4 regions of the Marinomonas primoryensis genome follow, and region 1 is predicted to be linked to each of the others. Evidence: predicted binding sites of a transcription regulator. Region 1 holds the regulator's gene; each other region holds the start of a gene.

Evidence for each region. Region 1 encodes PhoB, which activates phosphate uptake and scavenging genes when phosphate is short. Its sites were predicted from a motif close to TGTCATANNNNTGTCANA; they were not measured.
Region 2: a site for PhoB is predicted at 1,945-1,962, ahead of MP3633_RS17245 (bifunctional 2',3'-cyclic-nucleotide 2'-phosphodiesterase/3'-nucleotidase). Genes of this name have one in related genera too.
Region 3: a site for PhoB is predicted at 1,725-1,742, ahead of olsF (bifunctional ornithine lipid synthase OlsF). Genes of this name have one in related genera too.
Region 4: a site for PhoB is predicted at 1,692-1,709, ahead of ugpB (sn-glycerol-3-phosphate ABC transporter substrate-binding protein UgpB). Genes of this name have one in related genera too.

The regions. Positions count from the first base shown of each region.
Region 1 is NZ_CP054301.1:3,992,788-3,995,948, forward strand. It holds gene ubiA (4-hydroxybenzoate octaprenyltransferase) at 1-706, shown strand, start outside; gene phoB (phosphate regulon transcriptional regulator PhoB) at 791-1,486, shown strand; gene phoR (phosphate regulon sensor histidine kinase PhoR) at 1,483-2,826, shown strand; gene MP3633_RS18575 (response regulator) at 2,964-3,161, opposite strand, start outside.
Region 2 is NZ_CP054301.1:3,693,535-3,696,695, forward strand. It holds gene MP3633_RS17245 (bifunctional 2',3'-cyclic-nucleotide 2'-phosphodiesterase/3'-nucleotidase) at 1-1,855, opposite strand, end outside; gene MP3633_RS17250 (hypothetical protein) at 2,024-2,503, opposite strand; gene MP3633_RS17255 (zinc metallopeptidase) at 3,091-3,161, opposite strand, start outside.
Region 3 is NZ_CP054301.1:3,683,144-3,686,304, forward strand. It holds gene MP3633_RS17200 (sigma-70 family RNA polymerase sigma factor) at 1-256, shown strand, start outside; gene MP3633_RS17205 (ChrR family anti-sigma-E factor) at 262-957, shown strand; gene MP3633_RS17210 (hypothetical protein) at 1,086-1,274, shown strand; gene MP3633_RS17215 (hypothetical protein) at 1,434-1,637, shown strand; gene olsF (bifunctional ornithine lipid synthase OlsF) at 1,800-3,161, shown strand, end outside.
Region 4 is NZ_CP054301.1:3,623,523-3,626,683, forward strand. It holds gene ugpA (sn-glycerol-3-phosphate ABC transporter permease UgpA) at 1-248, opposite strand, end outside; gene ugpB (sn-glycerol-3-phosphate ABC transporter substrate-binding protein UgpB) at 331-1,632, opposite strand; gene MP3633_RS16915 (Hpt domain-containing protein) at 1,879-2,226, opposite strand; gene MP3633_RS16920 (ATP-binding protein) at 2,254-3,161, opposite strand, start outside.

The sequences.
Region 1 (3,161 bases):
TTTTAGCATGCGTTCAGCGGGTTGTGTGATCAATGATTACGCCGATAGAAAAATCGATGGAAGCGTTGATCGCACAAAAAATCGGCCTTTACCATCTGGTCGAGTGTCAGAAAAAGAAGCCCTTTTACTCTTTTCCGCACTCTGTGTACTGAGTTTTATCTTGGTACTGTTTACCGATCTACAGACCATCTTGCTGTCGTTCGTCGGCTTAGGGCTGGCAGCTCTGTACCCTTTTATGAAACGATACACCCATCTGCCACAGCTTTTTCTTGGATTGGCTTTTTCTTGGGCTATCCCTATGGCATACAGTGCGCAAGGCGGTGATTTAGCCGATCCAGAATTATGGATGTTGTTCGTAGCAAACTGCTTTTGGACTATTGCATACGATACGTATTATGCAATAACAGATCGTCCAGATGACCTCAAAATTGGTGTGAAATCTACTGCTATATTATTTGCAGAATACGACTTATTCGTCATTCTTTGTTTGCAAGGGTTAACCCTGTCATTATTGACATGGATTGGCTTACTCGCAGGACTGAGTTGGCCCTATTTTGTGTCCTTGTTCGTTTGTGTAGGACTCTTTTATTTGCAGTTTAAACAAGCAAAAAATCGCGATCGACAAGCCTGTTTTCGATCTTTTTTAGACAATAACCGCGTTGGTTACTGTGTTTTTATCGGCCTAGCAGCAAACTATTTTTTGTAATATATGGCAAAGTTGTGACATTTTAACCAAACTGTCACATTAGGCCGCTTTAATGAAACCGTTCCTGAGATGAGGATAAATCCTGTGACCGGTAAAAAAGTATTAATTATTGATGACGAGTCGTCTATACGCGAAATGATCGCTATAGCACTCGAAATGGCGGGCTACGAATATTTAGAAGCTGAAAACATTCAGCAAGCCCATGAAATCATTGTCGATCATCGACCAGATCTTATTCTGGTCGATTGGATGATGCCTGGTGGTAGCGGTATTGAACTGACTCGCCGACTCAAAAAAGACAGCACAACCGCCGAAATTCCGGTCATAATGCTGACCGCAAAAAGCGAAGAAGACAATAAAATCCAAGGTCTCGAAGTGGGTGCTGATGACTACATCACCAAACCTTTCTCTCCACGTGAGCTGGTTGCGCGACTCAAAGCAGTATTACGACGAGCGACACCTCAAGGCGTTGACGAGCCTATCGAAATAGAAGGCTTGGTCCTTGATCCGATCAGCCAGCGAGTCACTATTGGTACTCGCCCATTAGAAATGGGACCAACAGAGTATCGCTTGTTAAAATTTTTGATGACCCACCAAGAACGTGCTTATTCAAGAGCTCAGCTGTTGGATCAAGTATGGGGTGGAAATGTCTACGTTGAAGAGCGTACGGTTGATGTACATATACGTCGCTTACGCAAAGCCATTGGTAGCACCCACGATTCCCTGATACAAACGGTACGAGGTACTGGCTACCGCTTCTCAGCAAAAAGGCCCCTATGAAAACGATTTGGCGAAACACCATTATTACTTGGTTAGCAGGCCTAACGGCTTGCGTTGTAATAGGCCTTATTATTGGGCAATTGTTAGGTGTTTTACTGCTGTATGTTTTGGGATCTTTATACTGGCAGCTGTATCAACTGTATCAATTTCATTATTGGTTACGCCATTCTGGTCGCGCAGCGCCACCAGAAGCCAGCGGCATTTGGGGCGAAGTCTTTGATGCCGTCTATCGTCTGCATAAGAAACAACGTAAGTCCAAGCGTCGGATGCGCCAAGCACTAACGCGAATAGAAAGCTCCACGACCGCCTTAAAAGAAGGCGTTATCATGGCCGACAACCAAGGTAATTTAGAGTGGTGGAATAACTCTGCAGCGCATTTTCTTGGCCTGATGCGTCCTGTTGATCGCGGCCAAGTGATCACTAATATTGTCCGTAGTCCTGAATTTTTCCGTTATTTCAGCCAAAAGCGATTTGGCGAACCCTTGATTATCAAATCTCCTGCGAAAGACGGCGTCTATTTGGAAATTCAAACCACCTTGTACGATAAGAACGATCACCTGATTTTTGTGCGTGACGTGACCCGCCTACATTTGCTGGAGCAAATGCGCAAAGACTTTGTTGCCAACGCTTCCCATGAATTAAAAACGCCGCTCACCGTCATAAAAGGCTATTTAGAAACACTCGACATGTTTAAGGACAGTCTGCCGAAAAGCATGCAAAAAGGCATTGTGAATATGTCTGAGCAATCTGAGCGGATGGAGCAACTCATTGAGGATCTCTTGCTGTTGTCTCGTTTAGAAAGTGACGACAAGCGCGAGGAAAACCAGTGGCACAGGGTCTCAGACTTCGTACAGTCCGTTACCAACGCCACAGAAGCCATCTTGAATGACAAACATACGCTGATAGTCAATATTCCTGAGGAAGCCCGTCTGTACGGCTCCTATAAAGAGCTATACAGTGTCTTCTCGAACCTTATCGTCAATGCTATTAAATATTCACCGGATGGCGGCGACATCACGATTAAGTGGGAATCGAGCGAATTCAACGGCGTTTTTTCAGTCAAAGATTCTGGACTGGGTATCGACCCAAGATACATTCCACGCTTAACAGAGCGCTTTTTCAGAGTTGATAAGGGACGAGGATCAAAAACAGGTGGTACGGGTCTTGGGTTGGCAATCGTGAAGCATGTTTTATTACACCATGATGCCAAACTGCAAATACGCAGTGAGCCTGGCCAAGGAAGCACTTTTTCCTGTCATTTTCCCGCGAGTAGAACACGCACAGACAACATTCCAGCCATCACATCCCACAGTGAAACACCTTCAAATGTACAAGAATAAAACATAACCCCCTCCCAGCCTCCCCCTTATCAGGGGGAGGAGCAATGTACTGTACAGACTTGTTTCTTCACTTTTCAAAGGGATGGGTAGCGTACAGACTTGTTCCTTCCCCTTATTAAGGGAAGGGGGGGGTGGGATTATAAACTGTCGAATAACTGCTTTATAAACGTTTCTTTCTCACTGTCTTGATCGATCAAACTCAGTATCACAGTCAAAAACGTGGAGTCGTGTTTTTTCTCTGTCGTGGCAACCGATTGTATGTAGTAGTTAAGTCTATTTATCTTACCGCCAAACTCTAAGTCTAATACCGCTTGCCCCAGCACCTGTGGTACCAC
Region 2 (3,161 bases), 300 kb from region 1:
TTGGTGATGTAGTAAACAACACTTTTGCCTTACCAAAATCCGTAAACGACCAGTTGTTATCCGCTGCTGGATTAATGGTTTTTTGGCTTAACAAATAATTTGCCACCACATCTCGGTTTTTATCTGGCGCATCAATCACAATCGTATCGCCTGACAAATTCGGGAAATGCCCGCCACCACCCGCTCGATAGTTATTCGTTGCGACTAAGAACTCATCTTTCGCCCTTAATGCCTCACCATTAAACATCACATCTTTAATACGATGCGCGTCTTTATGAACCACTTCGCCATCCGCATTGTAACGAGCAGGCTGTGTTACATCGATACGATATGAAATACCGTCGATCACATCAAAGTTATAGGTTGGAAACGCGGCATTGATCAAGTTTTGTGGCGCACTTGATGTGGCATCAATTTGATTAAACTGCCCCGCCGCCGCTTCTAGCCACTCGACGACTTGAGCCCCTGTCAGCTTCACCACTTTTAAATCGTTCGGATAAATATACAAATCACTGACGTTTTTCAGCGCGATGTCGCCTTTTGGAACATCGGTATAATAATCTGGACCGCCTCGGCCGCCCGCTTTAAATGGCGCACCCGCAGACAGAATCGGCATACCTTCATAAGACGTACCACGAACGATATTTTCCACGTACCAAACTTGCGCGTTGTTCACGATCTGAATAGAAGGATCGTCTTGAACCAACGCAAAGAAACTATTGATGTCGGCGGTGGATTCCCCCACTTTACGGCGCATGTACACTAAAGTGCCTTGATGTTCCGTTTCAACCGCTTGGTTAATGCTCTCGTCCGCTTCAACCAGCGCCACCGTTTTACGGCCTTCACGACGTGAAATAGCGCGCACTTCGGCTCTACCATCGGCGACTTTCCAGCCGTCACCAGCAGGCTCAAGCGTTAAATCAATCACCCCAAGGTGAGATCCCCAAAAGCCCGGCATGGTCGCTGGCTTGCCAAATACCGTCCCCTTTTCACCATCGACGCCGTCAAAGGCATCTAACACTTTGTCACCGGGGAAAATACGATGAGAGTGACCAAATAACACAGCATCAATGCCGTCCACTTTTGCTAAATGATAAGACGCGTTTTCTTCACCTTTCATATAAGGCGAATTCATCATGCCACTGTGTGGAATCGCGATAATCACGTCTGCGCCGTTGGCTTTCATTTCAGGTACATATTTATTGGCGGTTTCAAGGATGTCTTTTGCTATAACTTTATGGGTTAAATTGTCTTTATCCCACGTCATGATTTGTGGCGGAACAAAGCCAATGTAACCTATCTTAACCGTTTGTTTTTTGCCGTCAGAATCGATGAAGGTTTTGTCTTTAATAATATAAGGCTGGAAATACGACTGATCATTCGACGCATCGTTGTCGCCATCGTCCACGTAAACGTTTGAGTTCACGTAAGGGAAATTAGCGCCACTTAAACTCTTCATTAAAAAGTCCAAGCCGTAATTGAACTCATGGTTACCGATATTACCCACATCGTAATCCAGCAAGTTCATCGCTTTAAACGCAGGATGCGTCTCACCAAAGCGCAGCACTCGACCTTTGGCAACATAATCGCCCAATGGTGTGCCCTGCAATAAGTCACCGTTATCGACCAATACAGAGTTCGTCACTTCGGCGCGTGCTGCCTTGATCAACGTCGCGACGCGAGACAACCCCACCGCATCGCTTTGCTTATCGCCGTAGTAATCGTAATCCACTAAATTCATGTGAATATCCGTGGTTTCCATAACTCGTAAGTCGATGGTAGAAGCTTGCGCCATCGCAGCAAAAAGCAAAGAAGAGGCGAAAAGCGTCGCGCCCTTAGGAACAAAAAACGTCATGACATTACTCCATTCATTCAAATATCTTTCTTATTAAAAATACTAACCAAACAGTCAGCTTTCATAGTAAGACGATTTTATGCGAACTTCATGCCTTTTTGATGACAATTTCTTTATTGGTTTTGTGGGGGTGGTGAGTAAGAAATCATAAAGGGTCAGCTATTTTATTTAGGTCGGGGATGCCACTTCACCTTGCACTCCTACACGCCACTGTTCATGCGCCCTTTCTAACATATTGTTTATATATGAATGGTATATATCAAAACCCACATTAGTTAATAATTCTCTCTCTCTTTCGACAATACTAATAAGTGGAGGCATATTCACTACATCATTTAGAGAAGCATAAATATTCACAGCAATCTGTCGTATAGAGCTTTCATTAACAAATCCCCAATACATTTTGCTAATTTCTTCCTTTGGCATGTGAGCTTCTTGCATAATACAAAACCCAATTCCAGCTCCGATTCCAACGGTTCTATATGCACCGATCATCAAAGCTCGGATCTCTGCAGAATCAAGATTTCCTAACAGAGCTTCCCTGTGAAGAGAACCTATCATTTCAACAACACCAATTTCGCTCAAAATATCCAGTGCTTTTGCATGAGCATTTTCAGCATGATTATGCTTTTTAAAAAAGTTAAACATAGCATTCCAAAATAATATGATTTTTATTAGTCCATCAAAAAACGAACTGAAAGTCAGACTTCTATGACTCTTAGTGGTAACTATTCATGGTTATTACTCTTTACCTGAGCCTTTGCAATGCTGGCACTCAATAGGTTGATATTGAATAACAGTACTGTCATTAGGCTCCCCTAAATCTTGGATATTTGACTTATTTACACCTGTACCATCACAAAACGAACATTTTTTATCACTCTTTCCTGTAGTCATCTCTAATATTTCCAACTTATATTAATTGAATACTAAGTTATACCAGAAAAACTATTACATCTCGCAAGCAAACAACCTAATGCTTATTAGTTTGATACGTCTATACCAATGTTTCAGCGATAAAAGAGACAGATCTCTGTATGCATAAATGAACCAAACGGCGTTTTGATGAGGTAGGCGATAGTTTCGAAGAAAAACGCCGTTTGGTTCGAGTCATGTGAGTACGCGATCTGTCGGCCTGAAGGCGCGACTTACATCAATACATGAAAGCTTCGCTTTCGCGGCAGATTACGCTTCGCTCATCGTGCCCTACGAGTAGATATATGACAAGGAAGGCGCTAGCGCTTAAACCATCGCCATACGAAGAGCACTTTTATTAAAGCTGCGGCGACGTAGGTCATGGCGCAGG
Region 3 (3,161 bases), 310 kb from region 1:
CCCAGAATACTTATGGCGTAATGTGATCGATGAAAATGCTGATCCATTTAAAGACGCACAGCAAAAAAGAGATCAAGAACGTATTCAACAAGGATTAGATAAATTGCCATCAGACCAAAAGCAAGTATTAGCAAAAGTATACTTAGAGGGTAAAACCCATAAAGAAGCCGCCGAAGAGTTATCGCTTCCACTTGGCACAATAAAGTCCCGCGTTCGTCTTGCTTTACACAAACTCACTATTTACGTTAAGAGGTAGTACCGATGATTAACTACCATCCATCGATAGAAATATTAACCGACTACGCGGCGGGTTCATTGCCTTTGGTACATTCTTTGTGTGTGTCTACGCATTTAGAACGTTGCCCAGAATGCCAACAGCAAATTAGAAAACTAGAAATGCTGGGCTCGCACCTTTTTGATCAAGCAAAAACAGAAAGTCGTCAGTTAAGTAATTTGAAGGACAGCTTCTTCAAGAACCTAGGCGAACAGCCTGTTCAAAAAAGTGTCGATAATCAACCAACGCAAGAAGCCAGCCACAGCCAATGGGACGATTATAATATCCCTAGCAGCTTGCGCCAGTTCATTACAAAAGGTTACGACGACCTCACTTGGCTACGCTTATCACCTTCTTTTAAAATTGCGACGCTTTATAACGAAGAAGGTGGAGCACAAATTGCGCTAACAAGAGTAAAAGCAGGTGCACATATGCCCACTCATACTCACACCGGAGATGAAATCACCTTGGTGTTAGAAGGTGCTTTTTCTGACGAGAGTGGCGTTTATCGACAAGGTGACTTTATTAATCGCGACGTTAGTCATAAGCATAAGCCCATCGTAACTAAAGATGCCGAATGTATTTGCTTAACCGTGTTGGACGCACCAATTGAATTTACAGGTTGGTTCACCCGTCTCTTGAACCCAATCATTCGTCGTTACCACCCGTACTCCCATGTATAAAAAGGAGCATGATCCAAGCCACCATAGCCAATGATAGGTGCACGATTGTAGACGTTCGCTTAGAACAAGCAAATTTTGTGAAATTCTGGTATAGTCCTTGTTCAAATTAAAAACAAGGACTATTTATCATGGCAACTAAGAAGAAACAGCCGGCCGCTTCGGAGACGTCAGAATCCATTGAAAAGCAAATGCAAGAATTCCTTGCTCGTGGTGGGCAGATAGATAAAATCAATTCAGGTGTTAGCGGTCAATCTCAGCTCACAGGATCACGCCATATATCTCTAGGAAATAGCAAAACGAAACCACAGCAAGCTTAAAAAGTATTTGGTTTATCCAAAATACTCCACGCTATTTTCGTTTGTACGCCAACCCTATAAATGCTGTTTTAAGCCCATTCTGAAACGCAAATAGGTTGGCGGATCAAATCATTGTTCCAGACAATTCTACAATGACACTCTTACCGACACAGGAATATTATGCTTACCGATTCTGATCGCGCTTTTTTTCGCCCTAAGTGGCGTCGAGTTGTTGTCACTCTATTATGCGTAGCATGGTCTGCTCTTGAATGGGTATCGAATGAACCAATTTGGGCCACCATCGCAGTAGGTATTACCCTATATTGTTTGTGGAACTTTTTTTACAAATTCGAAAAAGAAAACGACCACACACCGCCTGACTAGTTCGACGATGGCTTACACTCGCCATCGCCTAAAGCTCATCTAATTTCCCAATCACTATTATGGCTGGTCATATTTTCGCCATACAAACGTCACGACTCTGTCATATTGACGCTCTACTCTCACTAATAGAACTAAAAATACTTATTAGAGCGGAGCAACACTGTGATACAAGTCGAGCAAATGATTGCCAGTAAATCTCCTCAGTTTTTCGATAAAAGCCCATTTATTACACGCCCTACGTTAAGTGTCTTAAAACGCTTATTCCACGAAAATGAAGTAAACCAATTCCTGGAAAAAAACGACGGCTGTGTTGGCTTCGAATTTATTGATCGTATACTGGATCACTTCAACTTTAGTTACCAAGTGAGTCAAGTTGATCGCCGAAATATCCCTGCCAGTGGCCGTATGATGATCATCGCCAATCATCCTCTCGGTGCTTTAGACGGCTTGGCGTTACTCCGACTCATTGGTGAAATACGTCCGGATGTCAAAATCGTCGCTAATGATCTGTTAATGGGATTTGATGGTTTGAAAAGCCTCGTTTTACCCGTCGATAATTTAGGGGGGAAAACGGGGCGTCAGCAACTTAAAGCCATTATGAACTGTCTACACAATGAAGAAGCCGTGATTATTTTTCCCGCTGGCGAAGTGTCTCGTATGTCGCCAAGTGGCGTAAAAGACCAACAGTGGAATCAGAACTACTTAAAACTGGCGCAAAAAACCAATAGTCCATTGCTACCTGTACACATAGGTGGCCGCAATTCCATGTTGTTTTACACCAGCTCACTTTTGTATCGGCCTCTGTCTACACTTCAACTTGCCAACGAAATGTTTCGCCAAAAGAACCGTAAAATTCCCATGCAAGTAGGCCAGGCGATTCCGATCCAAGAATTGGCTAAGTTGCCATTGAGTGACAAAGAAAAAAATAAACTGGTAAAACGCCATCTGTACCGTATCGCCAAGGGAAAAAAGCCCCTGCTGAAAACAGAAAAAACGGTTGAGCACCCACAGAATAGACAGCTAATACGACAAGAACTTAAACAGTCAGAGCACCTTGGTAGCACCAAAGACAACAAACAGATTTACCTGTTCAATTACGACCCTATGTCGGTCACGATGAAAGAAATCGGGCGTTTACGTGAAATTGCCTTTCGTAAAGTCGGCGAAGGCACAGGAGAACGTTCTGACCTAGATAAATTCGACCAGCACTATCGGCATTTGGTTTTATGGGATGAAGAAGAATTAGAAATAGTCGGGGCTTATCGTATAGGCGAAGTCGCACGCTACATGAAAGAAGAAAAAACCAATAAAATATACAGCGCAGAACTGTTCCAATATTCGTGTGATATGGAGCCTTACTTTGAACAAGGCATCGAACTAGGACGAAGCTTTATCCAACCTAAATATTGGGGCAAACGCAGCTTAGATTATTTATGGTATGGCATTGGCGCTTATCTAGATCGGCATCCAGAAATACGCTACATGTTCGGCCCCGTGAGTTTGAGCAATAGCTACCCACAAGTG
Region 4 (3,161 bases), 370 kb from region 1:
CCAACAACGGCAACCGAAAAACTAAAAAATAACGTGGTTAAAATAGATTGGTAATACAGTGGATCGGTAAATAAATCGATAAAGTTTTCAAAACCAACAAACTCGCGACTTAAACCGAATGCGTCTTCTATGTAAAACGCTTGCTCTAACGCTTGTTCGGCAGGCCACAGAAAAAAAATCGCTGTCACCACCAACTGAGGTAGCAACAATAACCAAGGGAGGCCTTTTTGAGGGAAGGTAACCGTCATAGAAGTATCCAAAAAAAATAAAACGACAAATAACGCCTAAAAAAATCGCCCTTATGACACATCATAAGGGCGATTGATTTGATTAATCGTTCGCTTTTTCAAACTTACGAAGTAAAGAGTTGCCACGCTCTACCGCAGTGTCTAATGCGGTTTGAGCATCAACATCACCACTCCATACAGTCTCAAGTGCTTCATCGATCACGCCACGAATTTGAACAAAATTACCCAAACGCAGGCCTTTCGTGTTGGCGGTTGGTGTACCGGTTGTCATCTGAATAACACCCGTTTCTGTGCCTGGGTTAGCTGCATAGAAACCTTGCCCTTTGGTCAAATCATACGCCGCGTGAGTGATTGGCAGATAACCAGAGAATTGATGCCAATCCGCCTGAACAGACGCACGAGACAAGTAGCTTAGGAAAGACGCAACGCCTTTGTATTCCTCTTTAGTGTGACCTTGAAGAACCCACAAAGAAGCGCCACCGATAATGGTATTAGAAGGCTGCTTTACTTTGCCTTCCCAATAAGGAAGCTCTGCGACACCAAAATCAAATTTGGCATTACGTTTGATACCCGCATAACCGGCAGACGACTCGGTAAACATAGCGCATTCTTGGCTATAGAATTTAGCGGCGCCATCGTTTGTGCGTCCTGAGTAACTAAAAACACCACTTTTTTGCCATTCGCCCATTTTCTTAACATGAGCCACTTGAAGAGGACCATTAAACTTCAACTCTGTTTTCAAACCGCCAAAACCATTATCAAGTGATGCAAATGGTACATTGTGGCGTGCACTGAAGTTTTCTAATTGAACCCAAGACTGCCAAGACGTGGTGAAACCACACGTCACACCAGACGCTTGAAGTTTCTTAGACACACTTTCTACATCTTGCCACGTTTTCGGCGCTTGGCTAATGCCCGCTTTTTTAAACAAATCTTTGTTGTAGTACAAAACAGGCGTTGAACTGTTGAACGGCATGGACAACATTTTGCCTTCACTGCTGGTGTAATAGCCTGTGACTGCGCTTAAATACGTACTTTCATCAAACGGTTGACCGGATTCACGCATCAATTGATGAACAGGATAAATCGCACCTTTCGCCGCCATCATGCTAGCGGTGCCCACTTCAAATACTTGAACGATAGCAGGCTGCTGCTTTGCGCGGAACGCGGCAATAGCAGACGTCATGGTTTCTGTATAATTGCCTTTATAAACCGGCTTTACTTCGTACGCATCTTGAGAATCGTTAAAGTTTTTAGCGATTTCATTAACTTTTTCACCATTGGCACCACCCATTGCGTGCCACCATTCTACTTCCGTCGCTGCCAATGCTGAACCAGCAACAGACAAACCAACAACCACCGACGCTAATTTCAATTTATGCATTTCCGTGTTCCTCACAATGAGTTTTTATTAGAAAAGAAAGAACGACTATAAAGAGCAAATGTTTCACTTTGATGATAGTTAGGTTTCATTTGAAATACAATTACAATTCAAATGAAACATAAAGAGAAACTAAATAGGGGATAAACACAGAAATGAAACTAAAAATGCAGAGAAATCATAACCTGATAGTAAAACGAAAGGCGTAATCATTAAAAATTAAAATATGCTTGGGCATCTATAGCAGCACTACATTAGGAGTTCCTGATTCAAAACAAACACTAATGACCTAAACTCCTCCCTCAACGCCATAAGGCTTTTCGGAAGTGCGTCACTGTTGCGCTGTGTCACTAAGGCTTCTACTTCACCAATTAACCGACAGAACCGATATGCAGACACCTCTAAAGCGGCGCCTTTTAGTCGATGCACCACAAGATCAAAATTATGCAAATCTTGACGCTCCATATGAGTCTGTAAAGTGTCCAATAATCCAGCGGCTTCTTTAATAAACTCTCCGGCGACCAACACCATCAATTCATGATTACACGCCAGCCGACTTTCATAATCTGTATTATCAAATACCTTTGCCTCAAACATGGTAAAGAAACCTCTGTATAATATTATCTAAGGAAGCCATTTTTTAAGTATCGAGATCAGCTTGTCTTGTGAGATTGGCTTTGCAATATGGGCATTCATACCAGCGGCAAAGCACTCGTCTTCATCCCCTTTCATGGCATTGGCACTCAGCGCAACAATGGCAACGTCGGCGGGCGTTTTCCCATCGATAAGCTGACGAATAGTACGCGTTGCTTCGTAACCATCCATAATCGGCATCTGACAATCCATAAAGATTAGGTCAAACCGAGTTGATTGCGCCAGCTCGACCGCTTTTTGGCCATTTTCAGCCACCACGACCTCCACGCCATATAACTTCAGCAAACCGCAGGCCACAATTTGATTGGTAAGATTATCTTCTGCTAACAATACTTTTGCGTTAAATATTGGCCGGCCTTCAGGCGTTGTTTCGACTTCTTTTACCGCCATGCTGAGATCTCCTTCACGTAAAGGTTTTAGTTTTTCTAATACATTCAGCAATGAATGACGAAATATTGGCTTAACTAATGATTCTGTATAGGACTCTAAATCATAATCAACATTATTACGACTATGAAAGAGTACTCGTTTTAATTGCTGCTTTTGGCAGAGATTATCAAACACCAAAACATCAGAGGAAGCGGCATGCTGTAATGCATCCAGATCCATCAGCACAGCATGACTCGTCCATTTACCCTCAGTAATAGCATGAACTAGGCTGTCATAAGAATCATAAGTCACCCCAAATGAATCCAGCAATGCACTAATGTACTCACGCCCCGTTTTATTTCGATATACCAAAGTAACGTTTACGTCATGACTAATCTTTTTAGGCGGCACTACACTAGGCTCAAACGCGAGAGGCACGTTAAACCAAAATGTCGCGCCTTCTCCTTCTGCTGACGTTAAACCGATGTCACCACCCATGACGTCCACTA